DNA from 4 places in the Mesorhizobium sp. WSM4844 genome. Region 3 is predicted to be linked to each of the others. Evidence: predicted binding sites of a transcription regulator. Region 3 holds the regulator's gene; each other region holds the start of a gene.
The links. Region 3 encodes LexA, which represses DNA repair genes until DNA is damaged. Its sites were predicted from a motif close to TGTTCNNNNTGTGTTCNG; they were not measured.
Positions count from the first base shown of each region.

Region 1 (5,138 bases), on a different contig from region 3:
CTCGTCGTCCTCGATCTCGGCCTGGTAGACGCCAAGATGGCGCTTGCCCTTGATTTTCAGCGTCTCGAAATCGGCACCGAGATTGATGGCAAAGCCACCGCCGCCCTGCTGCTTGCGGCAGATCGAGCAGTAGCACAGCATGAACGGCACCGGCGTGTGGCTTTCCACCTCGAAGCGGACGGCATTGCACCGGCAGGAGCCTTTGAGCAGAAGCGGCATGAAAAACTCCGACGAAATTGGCTTTCAACTTGTCAGGATGGCGCCGGCTGCGGCGGTGACAAGGGGAAATCCGGGTGACATGATCGCGGCATGGACAATGAACGCATTGCCGAACTTTTCGAAGGCCTCGGACCGGTCAGCATTCGCAAGATGTTCGGCGGCAAGGGCATCTATTTCGACGGCGTGATCGTCGCCATCGTCATTCGTGACGAATTGATGCTGAAAGCCGATGCGGAAAGCGCGCCCGAATTCGAGGCGGCCGGCTGCCGGCAATGGACCTATACGGGGTCGCGGCACGGCAAGCTGGTGTCGATGCCGTATTGGAGCGTTCCCGACAGCGCCTTCGACGATCCGGATGAGATGGCGGCCTGGGCACGCCTGGCCTATGAGGCGGGGCTGCGGGCCGGCAAGTAGCTGTGTCCGCTAGCCGCTCAGTTTAAGATAATCGTTTCAGGTCGGCGCTGCCCATCACCCTTACCCTCTCCCCGTGAAGGACGGGGAGAGGGGTCGCCGGCGTCGCGGCCAAGCCCCTTCTCCCCGTCCTTTACGGGGAGAAGGTCCCGGCAGGGGGTTGAGGGGCGGCGCCAACATCCGGGGGTTCAAGCCAGGTCGCGCGCCTCGGGCACGAATGCCAGCGCCTCGGCAAAGATAGCGCTCGTGAAGGTGGCGCTCTCGACGGCGAGGATTGCTGCGGCAACGCCTTCGCGCAGCGCCACGCGCAGCGTCAGGCCGCGCAGCAGGGCGGCGATCGTTGCGCCCGCCAGCGCATCGGCGGCGCCGGTCGCATCCGCCGGCTTTTGTGACGTAGGCGGAGAGATCGAAAACGCGTCGGTTTCGTCGAAACCGAGCACTGGACCGTCGCCAGCGGTGACCCCGCCGCCTCTGAGGCCCGCACGCCTCAGGCCGTCGATGATATCTTGCTCCGCAGCGTCGATACCGACAGCGGCGAGCGCGCCGGCCTCGCGCCGGTCCATGAAGGCCAGCGCCAGACTGCCCAGCACCGGCGCGAGCCGCGCCGCCTTGCTGGGCGAAACGGCAAGTGCAAACACGGGCTTGTCGGCTGCAAGCGCTACCAGCCGCTCGAGCGCCGCCGACGGCAGGTTTGCGTCGCAAAGGACTGCATCGGCAGTGCTGATTGCCTCGTGCACCTTGGCACGGCGGATCTGCTTGGCAAGCGCCAGGTCGTAGAGCGCCATGTCGGCGAGGCCGGCGATCAGCGCGCCGTCGCCGTCGATTATCGTCGTGTTGCTCGGCGTCGTGCGATCTAGGAACACCACCGACAGATCGGCAATCCCCGCCACAGCAATGGCGCGCGAGACCGTATCGGCCGGAACATCGCCGCCGCGCACCGAAAGCAGCGAACCGGAGACGCCGCGGCGCACGGCGCAGCGCAGCGCATTGAAGACGGCGCCGCCGACTTCCTCGTGCATCGTGCCGGGGTTCGACGCCGCCGGCACGAAGGCGCCCAAAACCTGGCCGCGCCGCTCGATATAGGCGCCGCCTACGGCCAGGACTGTCGGCGACTTCATCATGCCGATGAGATGACCTTTGCTGTTCCCGGTGAGACTAGGTTGCCAGGCGGAACCCGGCAACCGGAGGCGCGATTCGGAAGATGCCTAGCAGAATCCTGCGGGTGAAGCCGGGATGCATCTTGGGTGAAAACGCGAAACAAAAATAGAACAAATCCGGATATTGTTGGTTTTTCAATCGGTTGTATCCCCTTGCCAATCGAGAACAAAAAAGGTACAAATTGATAGGGATTACGGATTGTCCGGCCTTCATTGACGACCAAGGGGTGATGTATCATGGCTCAGAATTCTTTGCGGCTTGTAGAGGACAAAACGGTGGACAAATCAAAGGCTCTGGATGCGGCGCTGTCGCAAATCGAGCGTGCCTTCGGCAAGGGCTCGATCATGCGGCTCGGCGCAAACGAGCAGGTCGTCGAGATCGAAACGGTGCCGACCGGTTCGCTTGGCCTCGACATCGCGCTCGGCGTCGGCGGCCTGCCGCGCGGCCGCATCATCGAGATCTACGGGCCGGAAAGCTCGGGCAAGACGACGCTGGCGCTGCACACTGTGGCGGAGGCCCAGAAGAAGGGCGGCATCTGCGCCTTTGTCGATGCCGAGCACGCTCTCGACCCGGTCTATGCCCGCAAGCTCGGCGTCGACCTCGAAAACCTCTTGATCTCGCAGCCCGATACCGGCGAGCAGGCGCTGGAGATCTGCGACACGCTGGTGCGTTCCGGCGCCATCGACGTGCTGGTGGTCGATTCGGTCGCGGCGCTGACGCCGCGCGCCGAAATCGAAGGCGAGATGGGCGATTCGCTGCCCGGCCTGCAGGCCCGCCTGATGAGCCAGGCGCTGCGCAAGCTGACCGCCTCGATCTCGCGCTCCAACACCATGGTCATCTTCATCAACCAGATCCGCATGAAGATCGGCGTCATGTTCGGTTCGCCGGAGACCACGACCGGCGGCAACGCGCTGAAATTCTACGCTTCGGTGCGCCTCGACATTCGCCGCATCGGCTCGGTCAAGGACCGCGACGAGGTCGTCGGCAACCAGACCCGCGTCAAGGTGGTCAAGAACAAGCTGGCGCCGCCCTTCAAGGTGGTCGAGTTCGATATCATGTATGGCGAGGGCGTGTCCAAGACCGGCGAGCTGGTCGACCTCGGCGTCAAGGCCGGCGTGGTCGAAAAGTCGGGCGCCTGGTTCTCCTACAATTCGCAGCGTCTCGGCCAGGGCCGCGAGAACGCAAAACTGTTCCTGCGCGACAATCCCGACACGGCGCGCGAGATCGAATTGGCACTACGGCAGAATGCCGGGCTGATTGCGGAAAAGTTCCTCGAGAATGGTGGTTCCGAAGGCGGAGACGACGGTTTCGAGGACGAAGCCGGCGCCATGTAGGCTTCGGCATTGGTCGGAGTTTGGCCATGATTCCGGCTCATCACCTCCAGCCTGTGTAATCGAGTTCTGTATTGTTGCGTTCGAACCGCCGGCCTAGCGCCGGCGGTTTGCGTTTCAGCGGTGGCGCCGAGATGACCGGCAGGCCGGCAACGAGATGACCGGCAAGCCCCGCAAATTGGCCCAATTCCGTGTTTCTGGACAGGGTGCAACGCGGCGGCTAAAAGGCCATGTCCATTTGCCGTCGGCCGCGCCGGCGGCTCTCTCTAAAAGCTAAAAGGCAGTATTCATGAGTGGCGTGAACGAGATCCGGTCGACATTCCTCGACTATTTCCGCAAGGAGGGTCACGAGGTCGTCGCGTCGAGCCCGCTGGTGCCGCGCAACGACCCGACACTGATGTTCACCAATGCCGGCATGGTGCAGTTCAAGAACGTTTTCACCGGCCTGGAAAAGCGACCCTATTCGCGTGCCACGACGGCTCAGAAGAGTGTTCGCGCCGGCGGCAAGCACAACGACCTCGACAATGTCGGCTACACCGCGCGCCACCTGACCTTCTTCGAGATGCTCGGTAATTTCTCGTTCGGCGACTATTTCAAGGAGCGTGCCATCGAGCTTGCCTGGAACCTGATCACCAGGGAGTTCGGGTTGAAGAAGGACAAGCTGCTGGTCACGGTCTATCACACCGACGACGAGGCTGCCGGCTACTGGAAGAAGATCGCCGGCTTTTCCGACGATCGCATCATCCGCATTCCGACCTCGGACAATTTCTGGGCGATGGGCGACACCGGACCTTGCGGTCCGTGCTCGGAGATCTTCATAGACCGTGGCGAGCACATCTGGGGCGGCCCTCCCGGCAGCCCCGAGGAGGATGGCGACCGTTTCCTTGAATTCTGGAACCTGGTGTTCATGCAGTATGAACAGGTGACGAAGGATGAGCGCATCGACCTGCCGCGCCCGTCGATCGACACCGGCATGGGCCTGGAGCGCATGGCCTCCATTCTGCAAGGGGTCGAGAGCGTCTTCGAGACCGACCTGTTCCGTCACCTGATCGAGGCCGCGTCATCCGCGCTCGGCCGCGGTCCGGATGCCGACACCGTCGGATCGTTCCGCGTCATCGCCGACCATCTGCGTTCGTCCTGCTTTCTGGTGGCCGACGGCGTGCTGCCGTCCAATGAGGGCCGCGGCTACGTGCTGCGTCGCATCATGCGCCGCGCCATGCGCCACGCGCAGCTTTTGGGCGCCGGTGATCCGCTGATGTGGCGGCTGGTGCCGGCGCTGGTGCGCGAGATGGGCCAGGCCTATCCGGAACTGGTGCGCGGCGAACAGATGATCACCGAGACGCTTAAGCTTGAAGAAACCCGTTTCCGCAAGACGCTGGTGCGCGGCTTGGGCCTGCTTTCGGAGGCTACGGAAAAGCTGGGTGCCGGCGACATGCTGGATGGCGAGACCGCCTTCAAGCTCTACGACACCTATGGCTTTCCGCTCGATCTGACGCAGGACGCGCTGCGTCAGCGCAACATCTCGGTCGATCTTGCCGGCTTCACCAATGCGATGGAGCAGCAGAAGGCCGAGGCGCGCAAGAGCTGGGCTGGTTCCGGCGAGGCCGCGACCGAAACAGTGTGGTTCCCGGTGCGCGAGAAGCATGGCGCCACCGAGTTCCTCGGCTACGAGACTGAGCAGGCGGAAGGCCTTATCCAGGCGCTGGTCAGGGACGGCAAGATCGTCGACAGCGCCGCCAACGGCGAGGCGGTTGCCGTGGTCGTCAACCAGACGCCGTTCTATGGCGAATCCGGCGGCCAGGTGGGTGATACCGGCGTCATTTCAGGCGAAGGGTTCTCAATCGAGATCTCCGATACGCAGAAGAAGGCCGACGGGCTTTTCGTGCATCTCGGCAAGGTGGCCGACGGCACGGTCGACACGGGCGCGACCGTCGAACTGAAGGTCGACCATGCGCGCCGCTCCAGGCTGCGCGCGAACCATTCCGCGACGCATCTGATCCACGAAGCGCTGCGCGAGGT
Region 1 is NZ_JBVVQB010000013.1:140,230-145,367, reverse strand. Features, by position in the region: gene AC0L2A_RS13705 (GFA family protein) at 1-219, opposite strand, end outside; gene AC0L2A_RS13700 (TfoX/Sxy family protein) at 310-633, shown strand; gene AC0L2A_RS13695 (carbohydrate kinase family protein) at 819-1,751, opposite strand; gene recA (recombinase RecA) at 2,025-3,122, shown strand; gene alaS (alanine--tRNA ligase) at 3,409-5,138, shown strand, end outside.
Region 1: a site for LexA is predicted at 1,884-1,901, ahead of recA (recombinase RecA). Genes of this name have one in related genera too.

Region 2 (5,138 bases), on a different contig from region 3:
AAACGGAATGATGCGGTCGATCACCCGTTCGAGTTCGGCCACCGAGCCGACATGCGCCAGCGCGATGAAACAGTCCTCGCCGGTCACCCGATCGCACTGGGCGATTTCCGGCAAGTCGCGGATGATCTCGGCGACCGCAGCCAACTGCCCGGGCACCGGCCTGATCCGCAGCCATGCCGACAGCTTCATGCCGAGCGCGGCCGGGTTGATCCGCACAGTATAGGCCTCGATCACGCCGCTCTCCTGCAGCCGCTTGATGCGCTCGGCCACGCTCGGCGCCGACAGGCCGACCGAGCGCGCCAGTTCGGCGGTGCTGGTGCGCGCATCCTTTTCCAGCAGGCGCAGGATTTTCAGATCCGCCGCATCCAGATCAGCATTTTCGTTTCGAATGCGTTTCAGGGAAAACTCCTTTGTTCAGGAGAATAAACGATCTCTTTGATTGGCCATTGCCCATATAAACAGGTAAATCTGCCTGCGATAATGAGCCTATGGATGATCAAGCGCAAGCCCCAGTTGCTATCCCTGCCCTCGCCGGCTCTGCCTTTGGCAAGCTGGCGACATCGCTGCCGCCGCATGTCTGGTTCGGTGTCAGCGCTGTGTTTCATTATCTCGGGCCGGCTTTCGCCGTGCTGCTTTTCCCGCATGTCGGCGTGCTTGGCATGGCCTGGCTGCGCATCGTCACCGCCGCCCTTGTCTTTGCGCCGCTGACCCGGCCGTGGACGGCCTTCGCCCGCGCCGACCGGCCGACACGGCTGCTGCTTCTCGCCTTCGGCGCCTGCCTCGGCGTGATGAATTGCTCCTTCTACCTGGCACTCGACCGCTTGCCGATCTCGCTGGTCGCGGCGATCGAATTCGTCGGCACCATCGGCGTTGCGCTGATCGGCGTCAGAAGCCGGCGCAACCTCGCAGCGCTTGCCGTTGCCGTCACCGGCACCTTGCTGCTGATCGACGTCAAATGGTCAAGCGACCCGATCGGGCTGTTCTGGGCTTTCCTCAACGGCGCGCTGTTCGTCGGCTACATCGTGCTTGGCCATCGCGTTGCCCGCGCCGGCGCTGGCGACGGCATCGCCGGCCTGGGCGCTGCCATGGCGGTCGCCTGCCTCATCGTGCTGCCGATCGGCTTCACCGATGCGCTGCCGGCTTTCTCGGCGCCGCCACTGCTCATCGCCGCCATCGGCGTCGGCATCTGCTCCTCGGTCATCCCCTATATCTGCGACCAGCTTGCCATGTCGCGGCTGCCGCGATCGAGCTTCGCGCTGATGCTGTCGTTGCTGCCGGTCACCGCCACGCTGATCGGCGTCATTGTGCTCCGCCAGATACCCAGCCCAACCGATTGCATCGGCATCGCGCTGGTGGTGGCCGGCGTCGCTTTTCACAAACCGGCAAATGCCTGATCAGGCAAGCTTCTCCTTGAGAAAGGCGATCGTCCGGCCCCAGGCGAGGTCCGCCGCGTTCTTGTCGTAGCGAGCCGCCGACGTGTCATTGTTGAAGGCATGATTGGCGCCTTCATAGACATGGATCGTGTACTCGACTTCAGCTGCATCGAGCTCCTTCCTGAAGGCGTCGATACCGGCATTGATGCGGGTGTCGAGCCCGGCATAATGCAGCAGCAGCGCCGCCTTGATCTTCGGCACATCCTCGGCCTTCGGCTGCATGCCGTAATAGGCGACAGCGGCAGCCAGATCCGGCGCATTGGCAGCCAGTGTGTTCACCGTGGCGCCGCCCCAGCAGAAGCCGACCGCGCCGACCTTGCCGTTGCCGTCCTCGCTGCCCCTGAGGAAAGCGACCGCTGCGACCGCATTGGCAGTGGTTTGCGCCGGATCGAGCTTGGAAAACTGCTCGCGCGCCTTGTCTTCGTCGGCCGGCGTGCCGCCGAACGGCGACAGGAAATCCGGGGCGAGCGCAACGAAGCCTTCCAGCGCCACGCGCCGCGTCAGATCGCGTATATGCGGGTTGAGCCCCCTGTTCTCATGCACGACGATGACGGTGCCGAGCTTGCCGGACTGGCCGGCCGGCTTGACCAGATAGCCCTTCATCTCGCCACCGCTGCCGGGATAGCTGATGTCCTCGCCGGTCACGCGTGAATCGTCCTCGGCAACAATCGCCGCCCGGGCTGAATTCGCCGCCAGCAGCGGCGCGATTGCGGCGGCCGCCGCACCTGATCCGGCAAGCCTGGTCAATTGTTCCATGAAGCGCCGCCGGTCGAGCGTCAGATGCGTGTATTCGTCATAGGCGTCGATCATAGCCTGGGTAATGGCGGGTCTGTTGACGGCGGGGTTGGCAGGGCTCGGTTTTGTCATGGCGCTCTCCTCGGCTTCGGGAACATGTCCGCCGCGCAAGATAGGGTAGAAGCCCGCACGGTCCAGTCACGGATCGGTGAGGCGCTGCTGACGCAAGCGCAGGTCCGCCAGACCGGCGGCTGGTCCAGGATGACACCGTTCGACTGGTGCGCTGTCCCACTTTCTCCGATCCGCCGTGCCTGTCGAGCAGGCCGGCGCTATGGCTGGCGTGCCATAGGATTTGCAACTCCCCCGCCTGGACAGAGAACAAAACGGAGACACTTCTGGCCTTTCGCTGCCGAATCACTACATTCGGGGGAGATGTCCGGCTTTTCGGAAGATATGCCTTTTTTTGATGAACCGAACGCGCGGCCCGTGGCCCCGTCGGGCATTGCTGCGCGCGCCATGGCTGCCCGCAGCGGCCATGCCGATGCACCCGATTATCTGAACGGGCTCAACCCCGAGCAGCGGCTGGCGGTAGAAACCACCGAGGGTCCGGTGCTGGTGCTGGCCGGCGCCGGCACAGGCAAGACGCGCGTGCTGACCACCCGCATCGCTCACATCCTCGCCACCGGCAAGGCCTTCCCGTCGCAGATCCTCGCCGTCACCTTCACCAACAAGGCGGCGCGCGAGATGAAGCAGCGCATCGGCCTGCTGATCGGCGAAGGCAATGTCGAAGGCATGCCGTGGCTCGGCACCTTCCACTCGATTGGAGTGAAGCTGCTGCGCCGCCACGCCGAACTTGCCGGGCTCAGATCCGACTTCACCATTCTCGACACCGACGACGTCGTGCGCCTGATCAAGCAGCTCATCCAGGCCGAAGGACTGGACGACAAACGCTGGCCGGCCAAGCAGTTCGCCCAGATGATCGACGGCTGGAAGAACAAGGGGCTTGGCCCCGCCGAGATTGCCGAGGGCGACGCCCGCGCCTTCGCCAACGGCAAGGGGCGTGAACTCTACAAGGCTTATCAGGAGCGGCTGAAGACGCTGAACGCCTGCGACTTCGGCGATCTCCTGTGCCACCCGATCCGTATCTTCCGCGCCAATCCGGACGTGCTGAAGGAATACCACAAGCGCTTCCGCTACATCCTTGTCGACGAGTACCAGGACACCAACACCGCCCAGTACATGTGGCTGCGGCTGCTGGCGCAGCGGCCGAATGCCAAGCCGATCTCCCCCCTTGAGGGGGAGATGTCCGGCAGGACAGAGGGGGGTGCCTCGCGCCGACAGGCTGGAGGGACAGCGCCCCCCTCTGTCGCCTCCGGCGACATCTCCCCCTCTAGGGGGGAGATTGGGCGCTCTTCATCCGAAGGCCGAGCTAGGTCCACCATAAACATCTGCTGCGTCGGCGACGACGACCAGTCGATCTATGGCTGGCGCGGCGCCGAAGTCGACAACATCCTGCGCTTCGACAAGGATTTCCCCGGCGCCACGATCATCCGGCTGGAACGCAACTACCGCTCCACCGCGCACATCCTCGGCACCGCCTCCCACCTCATCGCCCACAATGAAAGCCGCTTCGGCAAGACGCTGTTCACCGAAAAGATCGCCGAGGATGACGAGAAGGTGCATGTCCATGCCGCCTGGGATTCCGAGGAAGAGGCCCGCGCTGTTGGCGAAACCATCGAGGCCTACCAGCGGCAGAAGCACAATCTCAACGACATGGCCATTCTTGTCCGCGCGTCCTTCCAGATGCGCGAGTTCGAGGACCGCTTCGTCACCCTCGGCCTCAACTACCGCGTCATCGGCGGCCCGCGCTTTTACGAGCGCCTCGAAATCCGCGACGCGCTGGCCTTCTTCCGCGTCGTCGCGCAAGGCGCAGACGACCTCGCCTTCGAGCGCATCGTCAACGTGCCGAAGCGCGGGCTGGGCGAAGCCACCATCCGCCAGATCCACGACACCGCCAGGGCGCTGCGCATCCCGATGCTGGAGGCTGCGGAAAAACTCGCTGAGAGCGACGAGCTGAAGCCAAAGCCGCGCGCAGCGTTGCGCCAGGTTGCCGCCAATTTCGAGCGCTGGCAAAAGGCGCTGGAGACCACGCCGCACACCGAGCTGGCCGAGACCATCCTGGAGGAGAGCGGCTACACCGACATGTGGAAGAACGACCGCTCGGTAGAAGCGCCCGGCCGGCTGGAAAACCTCAAGGAACTGATCCGCTCCATGGAGGAGTACGAATCGCTGCGCTCCTTCCTCGAACATGTAGCGCTGGTGATGGATGCCGAGCAGAACGCCGAGCTCGACGCCGTCAACATCATGACGCTGCATTCGGCCAAGGGCCTCGAATTCGAGACGGTTTTTCTGCCCGGCTGGGAGGAGGGACTGTTCCCGCATCAGCGCGCGCTCGACGAGGGCGGCCGCTCCGGGCTGGAGGAAGAGCGGCGGCTGGCCTATGTCGGGCTGACCCGCGCCAAGAAGAACCTGCATTTGTGGTTCGTCTCCAACCGCCGCATCCACGGCCTGTGGCAATCGACGATCCCGTCGCGCTTCCTCGATGAATTGCCGGAAGCCCATGTCGAGGTCGCCGAGAGCGGCAACTCCTATGGCGGCTACGGCAATGCCTATGGCGGCGGCTCCTTCGCCTCCGGACGGGGCGGCCAGGCGGCAGGACGGCAGAATCCTTACGGCGCTTCGCGCTTCGACAATGTCGGCGCAGAAAAATCCGGCGCCTTCTCCAGCACCTATGCAACGCCGGGCTGGCAGCGCGCGCAGCAGAACCGCACCGAGGCGACCGACCGCAACTGGGGCTCGCGCTCCGGCCACCAGGTCGAGCGCATCGGCTATGGCGAGACCGACAGTGGCTATGGCGCCGGCCGTACCTCGATCAAGGGCCGCACCATCGACGGCGAACTGGTCGCCAAA
Region 2 is NZ_JBVVQB010000102.1:316-5,453, forward strand. Features, by position in the region: gene AC0L2A_RS35295 (Lrp/AsnC family transcriptional regulator) at 1-399, opposite strand, end outside; gene AC0L2A_RS35300 (EamA family transporter) at 489-1,394, shown strand; gene AC0L2A_RS35305 (dienelactone hydrolase family protein) at 1,395-2,300, opposite strand; gene AC0L2A_RS35310 (ATP-dependent helicase) at 2,601-5,138, shown strand, end outside.
Region 2: a site for LexA is predicted at 2,543-2,560, ahead of AC0L2A_RS35310 (ATP-dependent helicase). Genes of this name have one in related genera too.

Region 3 (5,138 bases):
GGCGTCGCCTTCCTGCTGGTGCCGGTTTTTCTGGCATGCGGGGTGATCGTCTATTTTTCGCTTGCCGTCGAACCGGACTTTGCCCAGCCCGTCGCCGTCGTGGTCCTCACGGCATTGTGTGCGGCCGTCACGCGCTCACGCCGCAAAACGCATCTGTGCTTCATGGCAGCGTTGCTGTGCGCGCTTGGTGTGCTCGCCGCCAAGGTTGAAACCTGGCGCGCCGGAACGAAGATGCTCGGTTCGGAAATCCAGACCCGGCTGACCGGCCGTGTCGTCAGGCTCGACCAGATGGCGAACGGCCGGATCAGGCTGACCATCGACGTGATGTCGACCGCCCGGCCGACACTGCGTTATGCACCCGAACGTGTCAGGGTGTCGGCACGCAAGATTCCCGCTGAGATGACCGCAGGCTCGGTGGCAACCGGCTATGTGAGGCTTCTGCCTCCGACTGGCCCGGTCAGACCGGACAGCTTTGACTTCTCCTTCGACAGCTATTTCGCCGGTATCGGTGCCAGTGGCTTTTTCCTCGGCAGTCCAAAGATCGTCGTCTCCGAAGATGCACCGTTAACCGCACGCCTTTCTTCGTCGATCGAGAAGGCGCGCGAAACCATCGCCGACCATATCAGGGACAGCATCCGTGGTGCCGAGGGGGAGATTGCCGCTGCGCTGATCGTCGGCGTGCGTGCCGGCATCCCCGAAGAGATAAACGAATCGATGCGGCGCACCGGCATCTACCACATCATCTCCATTTCCGGCCTGCACATGGCGCTTGTCGCCGGCACCGTCATGGGATTGCTGCGCGGCGCCTTTGCGCTGTTTCCCGACTTTTCGTCGCGCCGGCCGGTCAAGAAATATGCGGCTGCTGCCGCACTCGTCTCCATCGCTGCCTATCTGATCTTTTCCGGTATCGTGGTCGCGGCTGAACGCAGCTTCATCATGCTGGCGGTAATGCTTGTCGCCGTGCTGTTCGACCGGGCGGCACTCACCATGCGCAACCTGGCGATTTCGGCCATCGTCGTCATCGTCGTGTCGCCGCATGAGGTGGTCGGCGCAAGTTTCCAGATGTCCTTCGCCGCGACTGCGGCTCTCGTGGGCGCCTATGCCGGTTGGTCCGACTACCGGGCCGACAAGGCCAAGGCGCCGCGACAGCGACGGTCACCGGTCGCTTTCGTCACGCGCAAACTCGTCGCTGGGGCAGGCACCATCGCAATGACCTCCATCATTGCCGGCAGCGCCACCGCGCTGTTCGCCATCTGGCACTTCCAGCGCGTCTCGCCGCTCAGCCTGTTCGCCAATCTGGCCGTCATGCCGATCGTCACGATCGTCATGTTCCTGGCCGTCCTCAGCGCCTTGGCAATGCCTTTCGGCCTCGACGGCCCTTTCCTCTACATGATGGGCAAGGGCCTGACGGCGATGATCGCAATTTCGGGATGGATCTCGGAGCGTTCGCCGGTCGATGCAGTCGGACTGATTTCGTTGCAATCGGTCCTGCTGGTGACAGTCGCCCTGGTCATAGCCACGATGGCGACGACATGGCTGCGGCTTGCCGCACTTCCCTTTGCGCTCGCCGGCCTGCTGACGATTTCCGAGACGCGCACCCCCGACGTGCTGATTTCGGAGGATGCGCATCTGGTGGCGCTGCCGATCGGCGGCGGCGAACTTGCCGTCAACCGGATGCGTTCGAACGAATTCACCACCGACAACTGGAAACATGCGCTGGTTTCAACAACGATCATCGAGCCGGAGACATTCGAAAAAGGAGATGTGCAGTTCGACATCGCCGACCCGGCCGACCTGCCGTCGGGAGCGCCTTTCACCTGCACTGCCGGCCTGTGCTTGGCCCGGCATCCGTCCGGCGCGCTCATTGCGCTCGCCGACGACCGGAAAACCGCGCGGCCGGCCTGTGCCTTTGCGGATTTGATCGTCATCGACGACGCCACAGCCTATTACAAACCCTGCCGCAACCCGCTGGTTCTCGTCGTCACCAAACGGCAGCTCGCTCGCATGGGCAGCGCCGCCGTCTTCTTCGATCCGCTATCGGCGACGACGCGCGCAGAAATCCGTTTTGCCGTCAGACAGCCATACAGGCCCTGGCATGAGCAGCGGCGATTTTCGCGCGAGGCAAGGGGCCTGCCTCCATACCGCAGGGCCAAGAAACCCCAGAAGCCTGCCCTTCAGTAACGCCGGATCAGTCCGACGAGCTTGCCCTGCACCTTGACCCGGTCCGGCCCGAAGATGCGCGTCTCGTAGGCCGGATTGGCGGCTTCCAGTGCGATCGAGGCACCTTTGCGGCGGAATCGTTTCAGCGTCGCTTCCTCCTCGTCGACCAGAGCGACAATGATCTCGCCAGGCTGGGCGGTGTCGGCGTTGCGGATGATGACCGTGTCGCCGTCGAAGATGCCGGCCTCGATCATCGAATCACCCTTGACCTCCAGCGCGTAGTGGGTGCCGCCGGTGATCATGTCCGGTGGCACCGAGATCGAATGCGTCTGGTGCTGGATGGCGTCGATCGGCACACCGGCAGCGATGCGGCCCATCACCGGTATGGAGACGGTGGCAACGACGTCGTCGTCATTGCCGGCAGCACGCATGCGCGAAGGCGCCGGCTTGATCTGGCGTCCGAGGCCGCCCTGTCCAAGCCCGCCCTGGCCAAGGCTGCCTTGAATGACGCTCGGCGAGAATTTGCGCGCCGCATTGAGGCCCGGCGCGATCGAATCGGGCAGCCGCAGCACCTCCAGCGCGCGGGCGCGGTTGGGCAGGCGGCGAATGAAACCGCGTTCCTCCAGCGCCGTGATCAGCCGGTGGATCCCTGATTTGGAGGCGAGGTCGAGCGCTTCCTTCATCTCGTCGAACGAGGGCGGAATGCCGCTTTCCTTCAGCCGTTCGTGAATGAACATCAGCAGTTCATGTTGTTTGCGTGTCAGCATCGCGACCCCCAACAGAATCAGAAAAACAAACCCAGAACAAACACTATCTGTTCCAGTTGTGTTCCGCAACCATTTAAAGTTTAATGAATGTGTTGACGGTTTGTTCAGCGTAGCATCAGCACGCTGCAGGCGGCGCCCGCTGCGGCTGCGGGAGCGAATGGCTCGCGCACGACCAGTCCGTTGGCGTCGGCCAGCATTCTGAGCATCGAGGAATCCTGGATACTGAACGGCGTTGCCTCAAGCGTGCCGGCTTCTTCCTTCACCACCGCGCGTACATAGTCCTGCCTGAGATCGTTGGCCGGCATGGCGGCGCCGAGCCGCGCCTGACGCATGTCCTGGCGGAAGGCGCGGCCGCCGAGCCGCGCCAGCAGCGGCTTCAGAAAGAGCTGCGTGCAGACCAGGCTGGCCACCGGATTGCCGGGCAGGCCGATGCAACGGATGGCACCCAGCCGCCCGAACATCAGTGGCTTGCCGGGCCGCATGGCGATTTTCCAGAAATCAAGCGCCATGCCTTCGCCGGTCAGCACGTCATGGACGAGGTCATGGTCCCCGACCGAGGCGCCGCCCAGCGTGACGATGACGTCCGCGCCTGCGTCGACGGCTTTTGTCACCAGCGCGGCGATCGCCTCCTTGCGATCGGGGGCGATGCCGAGATCGAGTGCGCTGGCGCCGACCGAGCGGGCCGCGGCGGCGACGCCAAAGGCATTGGAGGAGATGATCTGGTCGGGGCCAAGGTCGCTGCCCGGCGGCAGCAATTCGTCGCCGGTGGCGATGATGGCGACCAGCGGCCGTTTCACCACGCGGACCTGCTGGTGGTTGGCCGACGCCGCCAGCGACAATGCCGCCGGATCAAGCAGGCGGCCTTTCTCCAGCAGCATGTCGCCCTGCGAGAAATCGAGCCCGAGGCGGCGGATGTTGCGGCCTTCAACCGTCGGCGCGGTCACTTCGACGATGCCGCCACCGAGGTCGCGGACATTCTCCTGGATGACGATGGTGTCGGCGCCTGCGGGAAGCGGCGCGCCGGTGAAGATGCGCACGGCCTGCGCCGGGCCGACCGTTCCGGTAAAGCCGCGACCGGCCGGCGCCATGCCGATCACCGAAAGTCTCGCGGGCACGGACGCGACATCGTCGGCCCGCACGGCATAGCCGTCCATGGCCGACGCGTTGAATGGCGGCTGGGTGCGGAGCGCCATGAGCGGCTCCGCCAGCACGCGGTCGGCGGCATCCATCAGCGCGACGCTTTCAGCCTGCAAGGGCGCAGCATCCGCAAGCAGGTGCTCGAGCGCCTCGGCGACCGCAAGCAGCGCCATTATTGGCCTGCCCCCTGGGCATCCGCCTTGTAGTCGGCGGATTTGCCGCCGGTCTTTTCCACCAGCCTGATGCCGGAGATCGCCATGCCGCGATCGACCGCCTTGGCCATATCATAGATGGTCAGGCAGGCGACCGAGACGGCGGTCAGCGCTTCCATCTCGACGCCGGTCTTGCCGGTGACGCGGGCCAGCGCCGTGACCTTCAGGCCGGGCAGCGTCGCGTCAGGTTCGATGTCTACCGATATCTTGGTCAACAGCAGCGGATGGCAGAGCGGGATCAGCTCATGCGTCCTCTTGGCCGCCATGATGCCGGCGATGCGCGCCGTGCCCAGCACGTCGCCCTTCTTGGCATCGCCGTCGAGAATCATTTTCAGCGTTTCGGGCCGCATCGAGACAAGACCTTCGGCGATTGCCGTGCGGGTCGTCTCCGCCTTGTCGCCGACATCGACCATATTGGCTTCGCCTTCCGCGCCAAGATGGGTGAGGGCGGCCGACATCGTCAGGTCACCCTGGAGCGACGTGCGTCCGTTTGGACGCACAAACTACGCTCTGACGCTTTGTATCTATGCATCATGCTCTCCGAACATCGATTCCGATTTTCGGGCAGATGCATTGGCGGGCGCCTTGCCCGTCAAAAGCAGGTGCGTCGCAGTGGCCACGTCCTGTTGCCGCATCAGGCTCTCGCCGACGAGGAAAGTGCCAATGTCGCTCCGTTCCAGCCTGCGGCAGTCCTGGTGCGAGAAAATACCGCTCTCGCTGACCAGCAGCCGGTCGGCCGGCACCATCGCCGCGAGCCGCTCCGATGTCTCGATGCTGGTTTCGAACGTCCGCAGATTGCGGTTATTGATTCCGATCAGCCGCGACGACAGTTTCAGCGCGCGTTCCGTCTCGGCCTCGTCAT
Region 3 is NZ_JBVVQB010000006.1:60,664-65,801, reverse strand. Features, by position in the region: gene AC0L2A_RS07615 (ComEC/Rec2 family competence protein) at 1-2,181, shown strand, start outside; gene lexA (transcriptional repressor LexA) at 2,175-2,927, opposite strand; gene AC0L2A_RS07605 (molybdopterin molybdotransferase MoeA) at 3,032-4,237, opposite strand; gene moaC (cyclic pyranopterin monophosphate synthase MoaC) at 4,237-4,734, opposite strand; gene trpC (indole-3-glycerol phosphate synthase TrpC) at 4,801-5,138, opposite strand, start outside.

Region 4 (5,138 bases), on a different contig from region 3:
GCATTCTGGGCTATGTCGTTCGTTGGATCGACCAGGGCGTCGGCTGCTCGAAAGTGCCTGACATCAATGACATAGGCCTGATGGAGGACCGCGCGACGCTGCGCATCTCCTCGCAGCACATCGCCAACTGGCTGCATCACGGCGTGTGCACCTCAGACCAGGTGATGGAGACGATGAAGCGCATGGCCGGCGTCGTCGACCGCCAGAACGCAGGCGATCCGCTCTACCGGCCGATGGCCCCTGACTTCGACAAGTCGATTGCCTTCCTGGCCGCCTGCGACCTCGTCTTCAAGGGCCGGGTCCAGCCCAACGGCTACACCGAGCCGGTGCTGCACGCGCGGCGGCTCGAGCTGAAGGCGAAGGAAGGCCCCTCGATAGCGCGTACAGAGTTTTAGTATAACCCGACAGATATTAGCAATTACTAAAACGTCGTTGTCCCAGTGCACGCGATCTGCTACGATTTAACTACCGACAAACGGCTCTGGGAGGCCGTGCGTCCGACATCATGCACAAGATCAACTCAAAACCGGAGAACGGCCATGAAACGGCTTCTGACGGTCGCTGCCCTTGTGGCGGCGGGCAGTTTGGTTGCGATGCAAGGCGCAGCCGCCGATGACGCTGCGATGATCAAGAGCGCTGAATCCGCCGCACCCCCCGCTGTAGCAAGCGGCGCTGCGATCCACGCTATGGATGAGAAGGGTGCAATGCGCACACTGCGCGAGGGCACAAACGGCTTCTGGTGCATGCCGGACAACCCGGCCACACCTGGCCCGGATCCAATGTGTGGCGATGCCAACGCGATGGAATGGGCAATGGCGTGGATTGGAAAAAAGGAACCGCCCAAGGGCAAGGTCGGCTTCATGTATATGCTGGCCGGCGGCACCGATGGCAGCAACACCGATCCTTATGCGACGAAGCCCGAGGAAGGCAACAATTGGGTGGAGACCGGACCGCACGTGATGATCGTCAACGCAACGGACATGATGCAGGGCTATCCGGCTGACCCCAAACCTGACACGTCCAGGCCATATGTGATGTGGGCGGGCACTCCCTACGCACATCTCATGATTCCGGTTAAGTAGCTGCCGCGGAAATCATTGGCCACAACGATCGGGCCGCGTAGCTCAGACCGTCGAGTTCCTGCGGGCCGGGCCGGTCACCCTCCCTCCCTCACGGGGGGAGGGGAACGTCACGCCGCCTGCGCCATTCGCTCCGAACTCATGCGGTACGAAATCGCCTCGGCCAGATGGATGCGGCCGACCGTCTCGCTGGCCTCGAGATCGGCCAGCGTCCGCGCCACCTTCAGCACCCGGTGATAGGCCCGCGCTGAAAAGCCGAGCTTTTCGCTGGCATCCCTGAGCAGCGACAGGCCTGATGGATCCGGCATCGCGATCTCCTCGATAACAGAGGGTGAGCAGTGCGCGTTGGTGGTGACGGAGGTCGCGCCGAGCCGCTCGAAACGTTCGCGCTGGGTTGTCCGCGCGCGGGCCACGCGCAGCGCCACATCGGCACTTTTCTCCGCCCGGTCCGGCCGGATCAGATCGCTGGCCGAGACCGCCGGCACCTCGATCCGGAGATCGATGCGGTCGAGCAGCGGGCCTGATATGCGCGCCTGGTAGTCGGTGCGGCAGCGGTCGCCGCGCAGGCAGCGATAGCCCGGCTCGCCGGCCATGCCGCAGCGGCACGGGTTCATCGCCGCGACCAGCTGGATGCGCGCCGGATAGGTGACGCGATGATTGGCGCGGGCGATCATGCAGTCGCCGGTCTCCAGCGGCTGGCGCAGCGCGTCGAGCGCCTGCGGCGAGAATTCGGGGAACTCGTCGAGGAACAGCACGCCGTGGTGGGCTAGCGAGGCCTCGCCCGGCCGCACGCGCAGGCCGCCGCCGACCAGCGCCGCCATCGAGGCCGAATGGTGCGGCGCGCGGAACGGCCGCCGGTCGGTCAGCTTGCCTTCACCAAGCTCGCCGGCCACCGAGGCGATCATCGAGACTTCGAGCAATTCCCTCGGCGCCAGCGGCGGCAGGATCGACGGCAGCCGCTGCGCCAGCATCGATTTTCCCGATCCTGGCGGACCGATCATCAGCATGTTATGGCCGCCGGCCGCCGCCACTTCGAGTGCCCGCTTGGCGGTCTCCTGGCCCTTGATGTCGGCAAGATCCGGCAGGTCGCGCGCCGAGGCATGGATGCCGGCCTCCGGCCGCGACAGCACTTGCGTGCCGCGAAAATGATTGGCGATGGCGATCAGGCTGCGCGGCGCCAGAATGTCGAAATCCTTGCCGGCCCACGCCGCTTCCGGGCCGCAGGCGAAAGGGCAGATCAGGCCCTTGCCTTCGGCATTGGCGCCGATCGCCGCGGGAAGCGCGCCGGCCACCGCGGCGATGGTGCCGTCGAGCGACAGTTCGCCAAGCACGACGTAGCCGGCCAGCATGTCGCCTGGAATGGCGCCAAGCGCCGCCATCAGGCCAAGCGCGATCGGCAAATCGTAATGGCTGCCTTCCTTGGGCAGGTCGGCAGGCGCCAGATTGACGGTGACCTTCTTCGACGGCATCGACAGGCCCGATGCGTGCAGCGCCGCCTGCACCCGCTCCCGGCTTTCGGCCACCGCCTTGTCGCCGAGGCCGACGATGTGCATGTTGACCTTGCCCGGCGCGATCATCACCTGCACGTCGACCGGCACGGCCTCGATGCCTTGGAAAGCGACCGTGCGGACCCGCGCAACCATTTTTCTGCCCCCGGACATGGGCTCGCCCGAGCCCATGCGATCATGCCGCGAACGGCGTCATCCGAGACAACCACAGATTTTGGGCAAAGGCAAGAACATTACGGGAACAATCGAACGTTGTGCCGTTATGGCGTCGCATCGGCTACGGGCCGGAACACCGCCGTCCCGGCATGCAGGGACGTTACTTGCGCTTGGCCTCGACCGCATCCCAGAACAGGCTGGCGATGTCGGCGCCGCCGAAGCGTTTTACCTCGCGCACACCGGTCGGCGACGTCACGTTGATCTCGGTCATGTAGTCGCCGATCACGTCGATGCCGACGAGGATAAAACCGCGCTCCTTCAGCGACGGGCCGATGCGGGCGCAGATCTCGCGTTCGCGCTCCGTTAGTTCCGTTTTTTCGGCACGGCCGCCGACATGCATGTTGGAGCGTGAATCAGTCTCGGCCGGCACCCGGTTGATGGCGCCGACCGGCTCGCCGTCGATCAGGATGATGCGCTTGTCGCCGGCTCGCACCTCCTTCAGATAACGCTGAACGATATAGGGCTCGCGGAACATCTGGCCGAACATTTCGAGCAGCGAGGCGAGGTTGCGATCGGCCTCGTGCAGGTGGAAGATGCCGGCGCCGCCATTGCCGTAGAGCGGCTTGACGATGATGTCGCCGAACTCCTTGCGGAAGGCGGCAACCTCCTGGCTGTCCTTGGTGATCAGCGTTTCCGGCATCAGGTCGGGAAACTCGGTGACGAAGATCTTTTCCGGGCTGTTGCGCACCCAGGCCGGGTCGTTGACCACCAGCGTCCTGGGATGGATGCACTCGAGCATATGCGTCGTGGTGATGTAGTTCATGTCGAACGGCGGGTCCTGCCTGAGCAGGACGACGTCCATCTCCGACAGGTCGGTGCGCACTTTCTCGCCGAGCGAATAGTGATTGCCCTTCTCGTCGCGGACCTGCATTTCCTCGACGCCGGCAAACACCTTGCCGTCGCGCAGCGACAGCCGGTCGGGCGTATAATGAAACAGCTGGTGGCCGCGCCGCTGCGCTTCCAACGACAGCGCAAACGACGTGTCGCCGGCAATCGAGACGGTGGAGATGTGGTCCATCTGGACAGCGACTTTCAGAGGCATGGCGGATCTCCGGCGGATCGGATGGGCTGCTTGCCCTTACAACCTCGCCGGTCATCTGCCAATCGCGACATTTTGAGGATCGCCTGCTGGGCCTCGATGAAGGCGCAGGCGGAGCGCCTTGTCAGTTCGGCTGCGCCGGCAGCAACGATTCCCGTTCGGCGGGCCGGTCGGGTTTCGATGCCACGCTCGGCTATCTCAGAAATTCCCTCCGTGGCACCTTGCGCGTCAAGGCGATCTGACGAGCGACTTGTCAGACATAAGCCCGCGAATTTGTTTTTTCTCCCTTGCTCCCCCGACCGGGCTGGCTAGGATGCGCGCCGACCGAGCCTACAGCGCCGCGCGTCCTTTTGGACGCGCAAACGACGCTGTAGCACTTTGATTTTGCGCATGATCCTTTTCCGTAAATCGCAACCGATTTTCGGGGCCACGCGCAGGGAGAAAAAAATGATGCCATCGGCGCGCTTTGCCGACCTTGAGGGCGCTTCGGTGCTGATCACCGGCGGTGGCTCCGGCATCGGCGCGGCGCTGACCGAGGGTTTTGCCCGCCAGGGGGCAAAGGTCGCCTTCATCGACATCGCCGACGCCCCGAGCCTGGCGCTGGCCGACCGCATCGAAAAGGATCTCGGCCGCCGCCCCCTCTATCTCAAGACCGACATACGCGACGTCGAGGCGCTGCGGGCTTCGGCCGCCAGGGCCGCAGAGGCGCATGGCGACGTCACCGTGCTGGTCAACAATGCAGCACTTGACGATCGCCACGCGGTGGAAGACGTCACCGTGGAGTTCTGGGACAACAACCAGGCGGTCAACCTGCGTCCGCATTTCTTCTCCGCACAGGCGGTCGCGCCTGGCATGAAGCGCGCCGGCGGCGGCTCGATCATCAACTTCACGTCGACGTCGTTCCTGATCAATCACCCCGACATGCCGGCCTATACCGCCGCCAAGGCCGGAATCGTCGGCCTGACCAAGGGGCTTGCCGGCAAGCTCGGCGCCGACGGCATTCGCGTCAATGCGATCGCACCCGGCTGGGTGATCACCGAGCGGCAGAAGCAGCTCTGGGTCACCGAACAGGCGCTCTCCGCCCACGTGGCCAAGCAATGCATCAAGCAGGTGATGCAGCCGGAAGACGTCGTCGGCACGGTGCTGTTCCTGGCGTCGGACGCTTCGCGCATGCTGACCGCGCAGATGCTGATCGTCGACGGGGGCTTCCTGTGAACTCAGCGAGCAACGTGCCTTCTGTGGCCGCCGTCGATTGGGGCACCACCCGTCTCAGGGTCTGGCTGGTCGATGAGGCCG
Region 4 is NZ_JBVVQB010000024.1:47,362-52,499, forward strand. Features, by position in the region: gene AC0L2A_RS19545 (malate synthase G) at 1-395, shown strand, start outside; gene AC0L2A_RS19550 (hypothetical protein) at 540-1,082, shown strand; gene AC0L2A_RS19555 (YifB family Mg chelatase-like AAA ATPase) at 1,190-2,722, opposite strand; gene gshB (glutathione synthase) at 2,904-3,845, opposite strand; gene AC0L2A_RS19565 (SDR family NAD(P)-dependent oxidoreductase) at 4,290-5,057, shown strand; gene AC0L2A_RS19570 (2-dehydro-3-deoxygalactonokinase) at 5,054-5,138, shown strand, end outside.
Region 4: a site for LexA is predicted at 2,814-2,831, ahead of AC0L2A_RS19555 (YifB family Mg chelatase-like AAA ATPase). Genes of this name have one in related genera too.